DNA from 3 places in the Shimwellia blattae DSM 4481 genome. Region 1 is predicted to be linked to each of the others. Evidence: predicted binding sites of a transcription regulator. Region 1 holds the regulator's gene; each other region holds the start of a gene.
What was found. Region 1 encodes sigma-54, which starts transcription at its own class of promoters, with help from an activator protein. Its sites were predicted from a motif close to GTTGGCACANNTTTCGCTNT; they were not measured.
Positions count from the first base shown of each region.

Region 2: glnK (P-II family nitrogen regulator) is a predicted target of sigma-54. The motif match lies at 3,860-3,879, and genes of this name have one in related genera.
Region 3: glnA (glutamate--ammonia ligase) is a predicted target of sigma-54. The motif match lies at 4,100-4,119, and genes of this name have one in related genera.

Region 1 covers NC_017910.1:385,929-391,803, reverse strand. Annotated here, with positions in the region: gene lptA (lipopolysaccharide ABC transporter substrate-binding protein LptA) at 1-470, shown strand, start outside; gene lptB (LPS export ABC transporter ATP-binding protein) at 477-1,202, shown strand; gene rpoN (RNA polymerase factor sigma-54) at 1,374-2,807, shown strand; gene hpf (ribosome hibernation promoting factor) at 2,829-3,116, shown strand; gene ptsN (PTS IIA-like nitrogen regulatory protein PtsN) at 3,197-3,688, shown strand; gene rapZ (RNase adapter RapZ) at 3,755-4,609, shown strand; gene npr (PTS phosphocarrier protein NPr) at 4,606-4,878, shown strand; gene mtgA (monofunctional biosynthetic peptidoglycan transglycosylase) at 4,888-5,610, opposite strand; gene elbB (isoprenoid biosynthesis glyoxalase ElbB) at 5,610-5,875, opposite strand, start outside.
Region 2 covers NC_017910.1:2,952,951-2,958,825, forward strand. Annotated here, with positions in the region: gene EBL_RS13865 (MGMT family protein) at 152-460, shown strand; gene EBL_RS13870 (YbaY family lipoprotein) at 512-1,042, opposite strand; gene tesB (acyl-CoA thioesterase II) at 1,250-2,113, shown strand; gene amtB (ammonium transporter AmtB) at 2,162-3,442, opposite strand; gene glnK (P-II family nitrogen regulator) at 3,473-3,811, opposite strand; gene EBL_RS13890 (SmdB family multidrug efflux ABC transporter permease/ATP-binding protein) at 4,027-5,820, opposite strand; gene EBL_RS13895 (SmdA family multidrug ABC transporter permease/ATP-binding protein) at 5,813-5,875, opposite strand, start outside.
Region 3 covers NC_017910.1:4,070,974-4,076,848, reverse strand. Annotated here, with positions in the region: gene glnG (nitrogen regulation protein NR(I)) at 1-1,371, opposite strand, end outside; gene glnL (nitrogen regulation protein NR(II)) at 1,380-2,429, opposite strand; gene glnA (glutamate--ammonia ligase) at 2,603-4,012, opposite strand; gene typA (ribosome-dependent GTPase TypA) at 4,390-5,875, shown strand, end outside.

The DNA of each region.
Region 1 (5,875 bases):
TCACCGGGGACACGGATCAGCCGATTCATATCGAATCCGATCAGCAGTCACTGGACATGCAGGGCAACGTGGTGACCTTTACCGGCAATGTGGTGGTGACCCAGGGCACCATCAAAATCAATGCCGATAAAGTGGTGGTGACCCGTCCGGAAGGACAAAGCGGTAAAGAGGTCATCGACGGTTACGGTAACCCGGCCACCTTCTACCAGATGCAGGACAACGGCAAGCCGGTAAAAGGGCATGCGGCCAAAATGCATTATGAGCTGGCAAGCGACTTCGTGGTGCTGACCGGGAACGCCTATCTGGAACAGCTGGACAGCAACATCAAGGGCGACAAAATCACCTATCTGGTTAAGCAGCAGAAAATGCAGGCGTTCAGCTCAAAAGGCAAACGCGTAACCACCGTTCTGGTACCGAACCAGCTTCAGGATAAAAACGGCAGCAAGTCGTCACAACACAAGAGTAACTGATTCGTTATGGCAACATTAATTGCGAAGAACCTCGCGAAGGCCTACAAAGGCCGCCATGTGGTAGAAGATGTCAGCCTGACCGTAAACTCCGGTGAGATAGTCGGCCTGCTGGGCCCGAACGGGGCGGGGAAAACCACCACCTTCTACATGGTGGTGGGGATAGTCCCGCGCGATGCTGGCAATATTATTATTGATGACGAAGACATCAGCCTGTTGCCGCTGCACGCCCGCGCCCGCCGCGGTATCGGCTATTTGCCCCAGGAGGCGTCTATCTTCCGCCGCCTGAGCGTGTACGATAACCTGATGGCGGTATTACAGATCCGCGACGATCTGAGCGCCGAACAGCGTGAAGACCGGGCCAATGATCTGCTGGCGGAGTTTCACATTGAGCACCTGCGCGACAGCCTGGGCCAGTCACTGTCCGGCGGTGAACGCCGCCGGGTAGAAATAGCCCGGGCACTGGCGGCTAACCCGAAATTCATCCTGCTGGATGAACCCTTCGCCGGGGTTGACCCTATCTCGGTTATCGACATCAAAAAAATCATCGAGCACTTGCGTGACAGCGGTCTTGGGGTTTTGATAACAGACCATAACGTCCGTGAAACACTGGCGGTCTGTGAACGCGCCTATATCGTTAGCCAGGGCCACCTGATTGCCCACGGCACCCCGGCGGAGATCCTGGAAAACGATCAGGTGAAACGCGTGTACCTTGGGGAAGACTTCAGACTCTGATAGGGTATGAAGATTCACCGGCACTCTTGTGCGGCCTGGCAGTGCCAGTTCACGGTCCGGAAGAGATAAGGCGGCAAGGCAACCCCCGGTTGCGGCCGCCAGATAATCATTGATGTTCCGCCAGGCCCGGTGCCGGGCGGCCATCCAGACCTGAGGAAGTTTGCACTGAACATGAAGCAGGGTTTACAACTACGGCTTAGTCAACAGCTGGCGATGACGCCACAGCTGCAACAGGCAATCCGCCTGCTGCAGCTGTCCACGCTTGAACTTCAACAGGAACTACAACAAGCCCTGGAAAGTAACCCGCTGCTGGAGCAAACCGACAGCCATCAGGAGATAGATACCCAGCAATCTGCCGACAGCGAAATCCTCGACAGCCGCGACGCGCTGGAACAGCAACAGATGCCCGAAGAGCTGCCGCTGGACGCCAGCTGGGATGAGATCTACACCGCAGGCACCCCTTCCGGCACCGGTGCCGACTATTTTGATGATGAGCTCCCCGTCTACCAGGGTGAAACCACCCAGAGCCTCCAGGATTATCTGATGTGGCAGGTGGAGCTGACGCCGTTTTCCGATACGGATCGCGCCATTGCCACCTCGATTGTTGATGCGGTGGACGACACCGGCTATCTGACGGTGCCACTGGAAGATATCCGCGAAAGCACGGGCGACGACGAGATAACCATCGAAGAGGTCGAGGCTGTCCTCAAGCGGATCCAGCGTTTTGATCCGGTGGGCGTGGCGGCAAAAGATCTGCGCGACTGCCTGTTGATCCAGCTCTCCCAGTACCGCAAAGAGACCCCTTTTCTGGCCGAATCACAGCTGATTGTCCGCGATCATCTTGATCTGCTGGCTAATCATGATTTCCGCACTCTGATGCGGGTCACCCGCCTGAAAGAAGACGTGCTCAAAGAGGCGGTCAATTTTATCCAGTCACTTGATCCGCGCCCGGGCCAGTCGATCCAGACCGGCGAGCCGGAGTACGTGATCCCGGATGTTCTGGTACGTAAGCACCAGGGCAACTGGGTGGTAGAGCTGAATAACGACAGCATACCGCGCCTGCAAATCAACCAGCAGTATGCGGCCATGGGCAGCGCCTCGCGCAACGACAGCGACAGCCAGTTTATCCGCAGCAACCTGCAGGAGGCCCGCTGGCTGATCAAGAGCCTTGAGAGCCGTAACGATACGCTGCTGCGGGTCAGCCGCTGTATTGTGGAGCAGCAGCAGGCCTTCTTTGAGCATGGCGAAGAGCACATGAAACCCATGGTGCTGGCGGATATTGCCCAGGCGGTTGAGATGCATGAATCCACCATCTCCCGGGTGACAACCCAGAAGTATCTGCACAGCCCGCGGGGGATTTTTGAACTGAAGTATTTCTTCTCCAGCCATGTGAACACGGAAGGAGGCGGGGAAGCCTCCTCCACGGCAATTCGTGCGCTGGTGAAGAAGTTAATCGCGGCGGAGAACCCCGCGAAACCCCTGAGCGACAGTAAGCTCACCAGTATGCTCTCTGACCAGGGCATTATGGTGGCCAGGCGCACTGTGGCGAAATACCGTGAGTCATTATCGATTCCTCCGTCAAACCAGCGTAAACAACTGGTCTGACTCAACCATAAGGAAGACACTATGCAGCTCAATATCACCGGCAATAACGTCGAAATAACCCCGGCTCTGCGCGAGTTTGTGACGACAAAATTTGCTAAATTGGAGCAGTATTTTGAAAGGATTAATCAGGTCTACATTGTGTTAAAAGTGGAGAAAGTCAGCCATATTGCAGAGGCAACACTGCATGTGAATGGTGGAGAGCTACATGCCAGCGCCGAAGGCCAGGATATGTATGCCGCGATTGACGGGCTTATCGATAAGCTGGCCCGACAGCTTAATAAGCATAAAGACAAACTAAAACAACACTAATTGTCCAGGCGTCCTGTGTTCTCTGCGGCCCGCATCCTTCGCGATTGCGGGCCGCAAACCCAGGACGCTTAGGTGAAATTATGACAAATAACGATTCAGAATTTTTACTCAGTAGCGTCCTTAACCAGGAATGTACGCGCAGTGCTGTACACTGCCAGAGCAAAAAACGCGCACTGGAAATCATCAGCGAACTGGCGGCCAGACAGCTTAGCCTTCCGCCGCAAGTGGTCTTTGAAGCGGTCCTCACCCGGGAACGGATGGGCAGTACCGGCATTGGTAACGGTATCGCCATTCCTCACGGTAAACTGGAGGCCGACACCTTACGCGCTGTCGGGGTCTTTATTCAGCTGGAAACCCCCATCGCTTTTGATGCCATCGACAATCAGCCCGTTGATCTGTTATTTGCCTTACTGGTGCCCGCAGACCAGACCAAAACCCATTTACACACCCTGTCTGTGGTAGCCCGCCGCCTGGCCGATAAAACCATCTGTCGCCGTCTGCGCGCCGCCCAGAGCGACGAAGAGCTGTACCAGATAATCACCGAAGAAAACACCAACAGCGAAGCGGAATAAAATACGCCGCAGCACCCCTGCGGTAATCTCTGTATTGACAGTTATGAGATGTGGGAGAGAGTGTTCATGGTGCTGATGATTGTCAGCGGCCGCTCAGGTTCAGGAAAATCGGTAGCGTTACGGGCCCTGGAAGATATGGGGTTTTACTGTGTTGATAACCTGCCGGTAGTGCTGCTGCCTGAGCTGGCAAAAACCCTTCATGACCGCCACGTATCGGCCGCGGTAAGTATTGACGTGCGTAACATGCCGGAGTCTCCGGAGGTGTTTGAACAGGCAATGCAAAATCTGCCTGAAGGCTTCTCTCCGCAGTTACTGTTCCTGGATGCCGATCGCAATACGCTGATCCGCCGCTATAGCGATACCCGTCGTTTACACCCGCTGTCCAGTAAGAATTTATCCCTGGAAAGCGCCATCGATGAAGAAAGCAACCTGCTGGAGCCCCTGCGCTCCCGGGCCGATCTGATTATCGATACCTCAGAAATGTCGGTTCACGAACTGGCTGAAATGCTGCGCACCCGCCTGCTGGGCAAGCGGGAGCGGGAACTGACCATGGTGTTTGAATCCTTCGGCTTTAAGCACGGGATCCCGATTGACGCAGACTACGTGTTTGACGTGCGTTTTCTGCCCAACCCCCACTGGGATCCGAAACTGCGCCCGATGACCGGCCTGGATAAACCGGTGGCCGCGTTCCTGGATCGCCACACCGAAGTCCACAACTTTATCTACCAGACCCGCAGCTACCTTGAACTGTGGTTGCCGATGCTGGAGACCAATAACCGCAGCTACCTGACCGTTGCCATTGGCTGTACCGGCGGGAAACACCGCTCGGTCTATGTGGCCGAGCAACTGGCGGACTATTTCCGCTCCCGGGGTAAGAATGTTCAGTCGCGCCACAGAACGCTGGAAAAACGCAAAACATGACCGTAAAGCAAAGCGTTGAAATCACGAATAAGCTGGGCATGCACGCCCGCCCGGCCATGAAACTCTTCGAGCTGGTGCAAAGTTTTGATGCGGAAGTGCTGCTGCGCAACGAAGCGGGCACCGAGGCCGAAGCCAGCAGCGTTATCGCCCTGCTGATGCTGGACTCCGCCAAAGGCGGGCACATTGAAATCGAAGCCAGCGGCCCCCAGGAGCAGGAGGCGCTCAGCGCCGTTATCGCCCTGTTTAACGCCGGGTTTGATGAGGACTGAGCCGCACGCTCAGTACAAATGATTACGCTGCAAATACCCGGTGCCGCCGAGCTGGCGCATCTGGCGCAGGATCCACTGCTGGCGGGTGCGCACATAACCGGAAGGGGCATTTGCCCGGTAGCGCAGCGGGTTAGGTAATACCGCCGCCAGCAGGGCCGCTTCTGACGGGGTCAGCCGCCTGGCAGGCTTGTGGAAGTAGTGCTGTGCGGCGGCCTCGACCCCGAAGATCCCCTCACCGAATTCGGCGACATTCAGATACACCGTAAGAATGCGCCGCTTGGACCAGACCGTCTCGATCCCCGCCGTCAGCCCGGCCTCCAGCCCTTTACGCAGCCAGCTGCGCCCGTCCCACAAAAACAGGTTTTTCGCCGTCTGCTGCGACAGGGTTGATGCGCCGCGAATGCGTTTTTCATGGCGCTCATTATGGTCCAGCGCCATGCGGATAGCCTGCACATCAAAGCCCCAGTGCTGCGGGAATTTCTGATCTTCCGCCGCGATAACCGCCAGCGGCATCCAGGGGGAGATCTCATCCATTCCCACCCAGTCAGAGTGGGCCACATAGCGGAAATCACCGCCCAGCCAGGCACTTATCTGGCGCTCGACCATCACGGCGGAAAACGGCACCGGCATCACGCTGAACAGCACAATCCCCAGCAGCCAGATCCCGGCCACACAACCGACCAGGCGCAGCAGCGTACGCCGGCACCGGTACCAAAGACCGGAGCGTTTCATCAGCTCAGCGCCAGTACCCGGGCGACCAGCATCTCTATACCTGTGGCGGCCTCACCAATATTCTGCGCCAGCATATAGGCGGGCGTGGTGACCACTTTTTGCTCTTCATCCACCACGATATCGTCCACCGGGCACGGAATATGTTCACCGCCCCGCTCCTCAATGGTTTCAGCCGTGTCCGGATCCGTGCCGATGGTAAAACGCACCGGGCACTCCAGCAGGCCCGGCAACATGGCGGGCGCAATACAGATAAACCCCAGAGGCT
Region 2 (5,875 bases), 1.6 Mb from region 1:
AACTTCCCCGCAGCGCAGGCGCATTATCCCTGCTGGCGCAGGCAATTGCAAGCCGTTACCGACCGGGTGCCGTTTTCTTGCTCAGCGACCTCTTCACAGCCCTCTTCCCGGCGATTATGCTGAACAGCTTACTGATAAGCGGAGCCCGGATATGTCTGACGCCACCTTCCCCCAGCGGGTATGGCAAATCGTTGCCGCCATTCCAGAAGGATGCGTGACAACCTACGGTGAAGTAGCGCAGCTTGCGGGATCGCCACGGGCGGCCCGCCAGGTGGGCGGCGTGCTAAAACGCCTGCCGGAAGGCAGCCAGCTCCCCTGGCACCGGGTGGTGAATCGTTACGGAGCAATTTCCCTGACCGGGCCCGGTTTACAGCGCCAGCGCCAGGCCCTGCTGGCTGAAGGCGTGATGGTCTCCGGCGACGGGGTGGTTGATCTGGCGCGCTATCGCTGGCGACCCTGAGCACAAAAAAAAGCGATACCGGCTGGTATCGCTTTTTTATCCATCCCGCGTTTAGCGGGCAAGAAACGCGCCATTACCGGTGGTATCACCGTTAGCGCTGTTAACCGGAACCGCAGTTTGCGGCACCGGCACCAGGTTCAGGTCGGCACGGGTGCCCCCCTGGTTGATAATCGGCTGTACCGTATCGGTAACAAACATCAGCCGCCCGTTAACCGACACAGCGGCACTCAGCAGAATCCGGGCCCGGGGCTGGATTTGCGCAGGATCATAGGGCAGAACAAAACTGAACGGCGACTGTTTACCTTCCGTTCTTACTGCCTTCTGCGCCAGGACTCTGGCGGGCGCATCCGCAAGGCTTGCATCAGACAGGGTAACCGTCAGAATGGCATCCGGTGGCAGCGCAACACGCTGGCGGATAATCACATTACCGGAGACATTAGGCTGAGAGGCCTCCCCCTGAGACAGAGACGCGATACCGTAAGGATCCGTTCCCTGCGGAGCCGTTCCCGCGCTGTTCTGCTGTGCACAGCCCGCAAGGATAGCCGCAACGGCTACGCCCGTGAATAGTGGTATAAGTTTCATTAATTTCTCCTTATTATCAAAGCCGTTCCCCATCACACCATAATGGGGCTGGACGGCCAATGAAACACCGGCTTCACAGTAAGTGTGGCACAGACCACAGTTTTTGCTTAAAAATCCCGACTATCCGGACCAATCTTAGCCACCTTGTCATGTGACGAACATGTTATAATTCACGGTATTAGACACCGTTTCCACTGAGGATCCACCATGAGTCACGCCCTTGATACGCTTCTGGCATTGCTTAATCTGGAAAAACTTGAAGAAGGTCTGTTTCGCGGTCAGAGCCAGGATCTGGGCCTGCGCCAGGTATTTGGCGGCCAGGTCGTGGGTCAGGCACTCTATGCCGCCACCGATACGGTGCCCTCAGAGCGTTTCGTGAACTCGTTTCATAGCTATTTTCTGCGCCCCGGGGACAGCCAGAAACCCATCATTTACGACGTCGAAGTGCTGCGCGACGGCAACAGCTTCAGCGCCCGCCGGGTCTCCGCCATTCAGAACGGCAAACCCATATTCTATATGACGGCCTCTTTCCAGGGGCCGGAGCCTGGTTTTGAACACCAGAAACCCATGCCCGAAGCCCCCGCCCCGGAGAGTATTCCCACAGAAACGGACATTGCGCGTAAATTCGAGCACCTGCTGCCGCCGGTACTTAAAGAAAAGTTTCTGATTGAAAAACCGCTGGAAATCCGCCCGGTGGTGTTCCATAACCCGCTCCAGGGCCATGTGGATACCCCCACCCGCCAGGTCTGGCTGCGGGCTAATGGCACGGTGCCGGACGATTTGCGCATCCATCAGTATCTGCTGGGTTATGCCTCTGATTTCAACTTCCTGCCCACCGCGCTACAGCCGCACGGGGTCGGATTCCTGGAGCCCGGCATGCAGGTGGCCACCATCGACCACTCCATGTGGTTCCACCGCCCGGTTAATATGAACGACTGGCTGCTGTATAACGTGGAGAGCACTTCCGCCTCCGGCGCCCGGGGATTTGTGCGGGGCGAGTTCTATACCCGCGACGGGGTGCTGGTCGCCTCTGCGGTGCAGGAAGGGGTTATGCGCCAGCGCCAGCCCTGAGGGTAAAAAAAAACGGTGCCTGCGGCACCGTTTTTTTATCTGTTCCGGTCAACTGTTATACGCATTCTCACCATGGCTGTTCACATCCAGCCCTTCGCGCTCCTGCTCTTCCGGCACCCGCAGCCCGACTATCACATCCGCCAGTTTAAAGCCGATAAACGCCACCACCGCAGACCACACCACCGTGATAACGACGCTCTCCAGCTGGACCATCACCTGATGGGCCATGGTGACCCCCTGCGCATACCCCACGCCGCCCAGCGAGGTGTCTGCAAATACCCCGGTCAGAATGCACCCCACAATACCGCACACCCCGTGGACACCGAACACATCGCAGGGATCATCAACCCGCAGCCAGCGCTTGAGCATCGTGACCCCCCACAGGCCAGCCAGACCAGCCGCAATACCGATGAGCAGCGCCCCGCCCACCCCCACATAACCACAGGCAGGCGTAATCCCCACCAGCCCGGCAATCGCGCCAGAGCAGGCCCCCAGTAATGACGGCTTACCGCGCAGCGCCCATTCACCAAATATCCAGGCCAGAATTGCCGCCGCCGTCGCCACCACCGTGTTCACAAACGCCAGAGCGGCAATTTCATTCGCGGCACTGGCTGAACCGGCATTAAACCCGAACCAGCCAAAATAGAGGACAGCAGTGCCGGTAAACACCATCGGCAGATTATGAGGTTTAAATGACTCTTTGCCGAAGCCCACGCGCTTGCCCATCAGGTAGGCGCCCACCAGGCCCGCCACGGCGGCGTTAATATGCACCACGGTGCCGCCTGCAAAATCCAGCGCGCCGTGGCTCGCCAGCAGGCCGCCGCCCCAGACCATATGGGCAACCGGCAGGTAAGAGAATGTCAGCCATACCACCACAAAAATCAGCAGTGCGGAGAAGCGAATACGCTCCGCCAGCGCCCCGACAATAAGCCCCACGGTAATACAGGCAAAAGAGCACTGAAACGCAACATGAATATACTGGTAGAACGACCCGCTCAGCGCTGTCAGCGCAATGTTTTTCAGCATCGCCCACTCAAAGCCGCCAAAGAAATGATTCCCGCTGCCAAACGCCAGCGAGTAGCCATACACCACCCACAGCACGCACACCAGCGCAAAGGAGACCGACACCTGGGTAAGCATCGACAGCACGTTTTTCGCACGAATCAGACCGCCATAAAACAGGGCAATCCCCGGTATGGTCATAAACAGAACCAGCGCCGTACACAGCATCATAAACCCGTTGTCGGCTTTATCCGCCACGCCAGAGTCAGCCGCTATCGCCAGAGAAGGCAGCAGCGCCAGAGCAGCCAGTAAGCACAGTTTTTTCATCTTTTTATCCCCTTATTATGGCTTCAGTGCTCAGAGCGCGGCTTCATCGGATTCGCCCGTGCGGATCCGGATAACGCGCTGCAGTTCAGCAACAAAGATTTTGCCGTCGCCAATTTTCCCGGTATAAGCCGCCTGGCTGACCACCTCGATCACTTCATCGAGCTGCTCATCCGCAATCGCCACGTCTATCTTCACTTTGGGCAGAAAGTTCACGCTGTACTCCGCGCCGCGATATAACTCCGCATGCCCTTTCTGGCGGCCAAAGCCTTTCACTTCCGTGACCGTAAGCCCCTGAATACCGATGGAAGAGAGCGCTTCCCGGACGTCTTCCAGCTTGAACGGTTTGATTACCACAGTAACCAGCTTCATAGATCCCCTCCCGTGAGTATTAAGGTCTGTATCTGTACCGGGGTAAGCAAAGCAATTGCTGTGCCAGAAATAAACAGCACCGCAATGGCGCAGCGAAGAGACAGGGAATCACCGGGCCGGGCGGCCCGTAACCTGTGGAGGAGACATCAGAAAATAAAAAAACGCACCGTGATAGTGCGTTTTTTGTTCAGTATTGCACTCCCGGTGCGCGCCGGTCAGGGGGGTGTGGCGATACCGGCCCCGGCGGCCTGGTGCCCGCCCTGCGCCAGCTCCTGGCCTGCCAGCTGGAGCTGGTACATCTGCCAGTAGCGGCCACGGGCGGCCAGCAGCTGCTGGTGGGAGCCCCGCTCGACTGCCTCGCCGCGGTGCAGCACCAGAATGGTGTCCGCCTCGGTAATGGTGGACAGCCGGTGCGCAATCACCACCAGGGTGGTGTGCTGGCGCACCAGTCTGAGCGCCTGCTGAATCGCCTGCTCAGTACCGGAGTCAATATTTGCCGTTGCCTCATCAAGGATCAGGATTTCAGGCAAATCCACCAGCACCCGCGCCAGCGCCAGTAACTGCTTTTGCCCGACGGATAACGTATTGCCCTGCTCCCCGAGCAGGGTGTGGATCCCCTCCGGCAGGCTGCGGGCCAGCGCCGCCAGTTGTACCGTTTCCAGCGCCTGCCAGACCTGCGCTTCGCTGATATCGCGCCCGAGGGTGACGTTTGCCAGAAAGGTATCGGCCATCACCACCGGATCCTGTTGCACCATCGCAATTCCGCTGCGCAATACGCTGTGGCTCAGGCTCTCCAGCGGGCGGCCGTCAAACAGGATCTCCCCCCGGGTCAGCGGGTAGTAACCCATCAGCAAATTGGCAAGCGTGCTCTTGCCGCTGCCCGTGTGCCCCACCAGGGCCACAAACTGCCGGGCGGGAATATGCAGGTTAATATCGCGCAGCACCAGGTTATCGGCCCGGTAGGCAAACGAGAGATCCCGCAGGGTAATCTCCCCCGCCTCCAGCGGGCGCGTATCCGGGCCATACCCCTGGCGGGGTTTATCCATCAGCTCGAAGACCCGCTCCCCGGCCACTACCGCCTGCTGGAGCATGGACTGCTGAGTGGTCAGCTCGATTAAAGGCTCGTTAAGCCGCCCGAGGTAGCTGATAAACGCATACAGCACCCCGACCTCAATACTCCCGGAGGCGGAAAACCCAAACAAAATCAGCAGGCCACACAGAATCAGGGCGGAAAACAGGCTCAGCAGCGGGCGCAGTAAAAAGCCGTCCAGGCGCAGGATCTGCATCCGGGCCTGATAGTGGGCTTCGCTGGCGGCCAGCATCCGCTCGCCAAACCGGCGCTGCTGGCGGAACTGCTGAATCACGCTCATCCCGTTGATGATTTCATTAAAACCATCGTTAATATCCGCCAGGTAACCACGCACCCGGCGCACCACCGGCGTACTCAGGCGCTGGTAAATCACCATCACCACCAGAACCGCCGGGAAGATGGCAATCGCCACCAGCGCCATGCGCCAGTTCAGGCTGAACATCGCCACCAGCATCGCCCCCACCAGTGCGGCGCTGCGCAGTACCGTTGCCACCACCGTCACATACAGATCGCGGATCACCTCCGTATCGTTCGTCACCCGGGAGATAAGCTGCCCCACCGGCTGGGTATCAAACTCGCGCAGCGGCTGGCGCAGCGCGGCATCCATCACATCGGTACGCAGCTGCTGCACCACCCCGACGGCGGCCTGGTTAAACAACAGCGACTGGCTGTAATGCAGCCCGGCGGCCAGCAGTTGCAGGCCAATGTAGGCCGCCACCAGGCCAGAGACCCAGCCCAGGGGTAGCTGGCGGCTGACCACCAGATTATCAATAAAATAGCTGATAAGCGCCGGCCCGCTCACCTCTGCCGCAGCCGCGACCCACAGCATCACCACCGCAATAATCAGCTGCTTACGCCATGGCGAACCATAGGCCAGCAGGCGCTTTAACGTAGGCCATAACTGCCCGAAATTACGCATTGCTTGCCTCTTCTTCCTGCTTGTTACGGGCCTCTGGCCCGTCATCCAGCGCGGC
Region 3 (5,875 bases), 470 kb from region 1:
ATTGCGCCCCCATCCCAGCAGCCTGGCCGCTTCCTGTTTATGGCCCTGAGTATGGCGCAGAGCCGTGGTCAGTAACGTGCGCTCCATTTCCGGCTGGGCCTCTGAAAGTAAATTCTGATGACCGGAACGCAGCGCCCGGTCGGCCCACTGGGCCAGCAGTGTTGCCCAGCTGTCCGGCTGCATATGCCCGGTGCTTTCCGGCACGCTCACGTCAAACAGCTCCGGCGGCAGATCCTGAATCAGCACCTCCTGGCCTGCGGCCATCACCGTCAGCCAGCGGCAGGTATTTTCCAGCTGGCGAACATTACCCGGCCAGGCCAGGCGGGTCAGGGCGGCTTCTGCTTCCGGGTGCAGTTGCTTGGCCTCCACACCCAGCTCCCGGGCAGCGATTTGCAGGAAATGGCGCGCCAGACGCGGAATATCTTCCTGGCGCTCACGCAGGGGGGGCAGATGCACCCGGATAACGTTCAGCCGGTGGAATAAATCTTCGCGGAATTTCCCGTCCTGTACCCGCTGCTCCAGGTTCTGGTGCGTGGCGGCGATAATCCGCACATCCACTTTGACCGGCGCATAACCGCCCACCCGGTAGAACTGACCGTCGGCCAGCACGCGCAGCAGGCGGGTCTGGACATCAAGCGGCATATCGCCAATCTCGTCAAGGAACAGGGTGCCACCGTCGGCCTGTTCAAAGCGCCCCTGGCGGATCTGGCTGGCGCCGGTAAATGCGCCTTTTTCGTGGCCAAACAGCTCAGATTCGATCAAATCGCGCGGTATCGCCGCCATATTCAGGGCGATAAACGGTGATTTTGCCCGGGGGCTGTGGCGGTGCAGCGCATGGGCCACCAGCTCTTTACCCGTACCGGATTCGCCGTTAATCAGCACGCTTATCGACGAGCGGGACAGGCGGCCGATAATCCGGAACACATCCTGCATGGCGGGTGCTTCGCCGATAATATCGGTAGTCGGATCATTGGCCTGGGTGTGGCGCGGCTGCTGCTGTTCCTGGTAATGGCTGATGGCGCGCTCCACCAGGGCCACGGCCTCATCGATATCAAAGGGTTTGGGGAGATAGTCAAACGCCCCCTGCTGATAAGCGCTGACGGCGGCATCCAGATCCGAATGGGCTGTCATTATGATGACCGGAAGCATCGGGTGGAGCTGTTTTATCCGGGTTAACAGTGCCAGCCCGTCCATACCGGGCATACGGATATCGGATAACAGCACATCCGGGGTTCTGGAGGTGAGTGCTTCCAGTACCTCGTGGCCATTTTCAAACGCCACGCAGCTTAAGCCCGCGCCGGTGAGGGCGCGCTCCAGCACCCAGCGAATGGCGCTATCATCATCAACGATCCATGCTATCCCGCGTTGCATAACCACCTCTATTTCCGAATAGGCAGGAAAACCGAGAACTCGGTATGTCCTGGCCAGCTGGTAAATTCAATTTTTCCTGAATGCTGATCGATAAGACTGCGGGCGATAGACAGCCCAAGGCCCGTTCCCCCTTCCCGGCCACTGACCATGGGGTAGAACAAGGTATCCTGCAAATGTGCCGGAATACCCGGGCCGTTATCTTCAATATCGATTCTGGCGGCGAGCCGGTAGCGCACCCCGTGCAGCGTAAGCTGAAACGCAGTGCGGGTGCGCAGGGTTATCTCCCCGCCCTCGTGGCCCAGCGCCTGTAGCGCGTTGCGCACGATATTCAGTAAAACCTGTTCAATTTGGTCCGGGTCGTGTGTCAGCTCCGGCAGGCTGGGATCATAATCGCGGATAAGCCGCACATTCCCCGGAAGCTCCATCGACACCAGTTTAACGACCCGCTCACACACCTTGTGGATGCTTTCCGTAACGTGCGTACCGGGGTGCTGTGGCCCCAGCAGGCGGTCTACCAGGTTACGCAGCCGGTCTGCCTGCTCGATAATGACTTTGGTGTACTCGGTCAGGGAAGGGTCCGGCAGCGCTTTATTCAGCAGTTGTGCCGCTCCCCGTAACCCGCCGAGCGGGTTTTTGATTTCATGGGCCAGCCCGCGTACCAGATCTCTGGCGGCTATCTGCTGGGCATGTTGCAGCTGCTCCTGGCTTAACCGGCGCTGGTTATCCAGCGGTGCCATTTCCAGCAGGATATAACCATCCGGCAGCCTTTGTGCCGTCAGGGACAGAATATGCGAACGGGCATCCAGAACCAGGGTCACTTCGTTATCGGTAAAGCCCTGGCCCGCGCTGAGGCTTTCTTTCATTAAATCAATATTTAATGAAAAGTAACTGAGCAGCTCCGGAAGCGGAGTGCCGTAGAGTTTGCGCGCACTTTGCGCCAGTAACTGTTGTGCCGCCGGGTTGGCGTAATGTACCGCAAGAGAATCATCGACCAGCAGAATGCTGGTAATGAGAGAGTTCAGGATCTGCCCGGTATCGGGCAGCTCGGCGGTCGTCATTTGCTGCCTCCTCTGATTGCACTGTTTTGGTGCATTGTAACGTTCTGACCCGGAATCAGGCGATATCAGCGAGTGATGCTGGAGAAAAAAGCCCATCCTGAGATGGGCTGAAAAGTTTCCACGGCAACAAAAAAACAAACCAGATGCGCGGCGCTGCGCATCATCAGTGGTTGTTACACACTGTAGTACAGTTCAAACTCAACCGGGTGCGGCGTCATGCGTACACGGTCATTTTCAGCGCGGCGCAGTTCGATGTAAGCATCGATGCTGTCGTCAGAGAACACACCACCGGCTTTCAGGAACTCACGATCCTGATCCAGCGCGTTCAGTGCTTCTTCCAGAGAGCCGGCCACCTGTGGGATCTCTTTCGCCTCTTCCGGCGGCAGGTCATACAGGTTTTTATCCATGGCTTCGCCCGGGTGGATTTTGTTTTTAATCCCGTCCAGGCCTGCCATCAGCAGGGCGGTGAAGCACAGGTACGGGTTGGCTGCCGGATCCGGGAAGCGCACTTCAATACGGCGGCCTTTCGGGGAAGCAATCACGGGAATACGGATAGACGCAGAGCGGTTACGGGCAGAGTAGGCCAGCATTACCGGTGCTTCATAACCCGGGACCAGACGCTTGTAAGAGTTGGTGGTCGGGTTTGCCAGGGCGTTGATCGCTTTCGCGTGCTTGATAACGCCGCCAATGTAGTACAGCGCCATTTCAGACAGGCCTGCGTATTTGTCGCCTGCAAACAGGTTCACACCGTTTTTAACCAGGGACATATGGCAGTGCATACCGGAGCCGTTATCACCAAACATCGGTTTTGGCATAAAGGTTGCGGTTTTGCCGAAGCGGTGCGCCACGTTATGCACCACATATTTGTAGATCTGGGTTTCATCCGCTTTTTTGGTCATGGTGTTGAAGCGGCAGGCCACTTCGTTCTGACCGGCGGTGGCCACTTCGTGGTGGTGGGCTTCAACCACCAGGCCCATCTCTTCCATGGTCAGACACATGGCAGAGCGCAGATCCTGGGAGGAATCAACCGGAGGCACCGGGAAGTAACCGCCTTTCACGCCCGGGCGGTGGCCTTTGTTGCCGCCTTCGTATTTGGTGGATGAGTTCCACGCGCCTTCGATATCGTCGATAGCGACGTGGGAGCCGGAAATTGAGCTGCCAAAGCGGATATCGTCGAACAGGAAGAATTCCGGCTCCGGCCCGAACAGGACAGTATCGGCCAGGCCCGTTGCGCGCAGGTAATCTTCGGCACGTTTAGAGATAGAACGCGGGTCGCGATCGTAGCCCTGCATGGTGCCCGGCTCCAGAATGTCGCAGCGAATCAGCAGCGTGGGATCATCATAGAACGGGTCGATAACCGCGGTAGAGGCGTCCGGCATCAGCACCATGTCAGATTCGTTAATACCTTTCCACCCGCCGATGGAAGAGCCATCAAACATTTTGCCTTCTTCGAAGAAGTCAGCATTAACCTGGTGGGCAGGGATTGTGACGTGCTGTTCTTTACCTTTGGTATCGGTGAAGCGCAGATCAACAAACTTCACCTCATGTTCATTCAGCATCGTCAAAACGTGTTCAGCGGACATACATAACTCTCCCGGGTTTTTTCATTGTCGTCGTGGTAACGAGGTCTGGCACTGTTCTGAAATAGGGCTTTTCGCACTGAATATAGCGAAGCGAAAACTGTGCCAACTTTTAAAAAGGGTGCAAAAGGCGTTATCATGCGCGTCGTAGTGCAAAACGGATGCACCCGGATGGAAATATTGCACCAATATAGTGCGAATGCAGTGATGCGTTGCACTCTATTGGTGCGATTTTTGTTTGGGACGCTGGTTTTGCTCAGTGAAGACGATCACAAAGCCCGGCAACGAGGGTTGTTTGTAAAGGTTTATTGTGATCCTGTTTAGTCCTTCGATTAATACGTGTACAATAACGCGCTATTTCTAATGCCTGAGGCAAAGTTGTGATCGAAAATCTGCGTAACATCGCCATTATTGCGCACGTTGACCATGGTAAAACCACCCTGGTTGACAAGCTGCTGCAACAATCTGGTACTTTCGGTGAGAGAAGTGAACTGACCGAACGTGTCATGGACTCCAATGATCTGGAGAAAGAGCGTGGGATTACCATCCTCGCAAAAAACACGGCTATCAACTGGCGTGACTATCGTATCAATATCGTTGATACCCCGGGGCACGCTGACTTCGGTGGTGAAGTTGAACGTGTAATGTCTATGGTCGACTCTGTTCTGCTGCTCGTCGACGCAATGGATGGCCCTATGCCGCAGACTCGTTTCGTGACTCAGAAGGCTTTTGCCAATGGTCTGAAACCTATTGTGGTTATCAACAAAGTGGACCGCCCTGGTGCGCGTCCGGACTGGGTTGTGGATCAGGTGTTTGACCTGTTCGTAAACCTGGGTGCGACTGACGAACAGCTGGACTTCCCGATTGTTTATGCCTCTGCGCTGAACGGTATCGCGGGTCTGGATCACGAGGACATGGCTGAAGACATGACCCCGCTGTTCGAAACCATCGTTAAGCACGTTGAAGCACCGAACGTGGACCTGAACGGCCCGTTCCAGATGCAGATCTCCCAGCTCGACTACAACAACTACGTTGGCGTTATCGGGATTGGCCGCATCAAACGTGGCGTGGTTAAGCCTAACCAGCAAGTGACCATCATTGATGCTGAAGGCAACCGTCGTAACGGTAAAGTGGGTACTGTTCTGGGCCATATGGGCCTGCAGCGTATCGAATCTGCTTCTGCTGAAGCGGGCGATATCATTGCTATCACCGGTCTGGGTGAGCTGAACATCTCTGACACCATCTGCGACCCGCAGAATGTGGAAGCGCTGCCGGCACTGACCGTTGATGAGCCGACCGTAACCATGTTCTTCTGCGTAAACACCTCTCCGTTCTGCGGTAAAGAAGGTAAATACGTCACCTCCCGCCAGATCCTGGACCGCCTGAACAAAGAGCTGGTTCACAACGTGGCGCTGCGTGTTGAAGAAACCGAAGACCCGGATGCCTTCCGCGTGTCTGGCCGTGGTGAACTGCACCTGTCTGTACTGATCGAAAACATGCGTCGTGAAGGTTTCGAAATGGCGGTTTCCCGTCCGAAAGTTATCTTCCGCGAGATCGACGGTCGCCGTCAGGAGCCGTTTGAGCAGGTTACGCTGGACGTTGAAGAGCAGAACCAGGGTTCCGTCATGGAAGCACTGGGCCTGCGTAAAGGCGAACTGCGCGACATGATGCCGGATGGCAAAGGCCGTGTACGTCTTGACTACATCATCCCGAGCCGTGGCCTGATCGGCTTCCGTACCGAGTTCATGACCATGACCTCTGGTACTGGTCTGCTGTACGCCTCTTTCAGCCACTATGACGATCTGCGCCCGGGTGAAATCGGCCAGCGCCAGAACGGCGTGCTGATCTCCAACGGCCAGGGTAAAG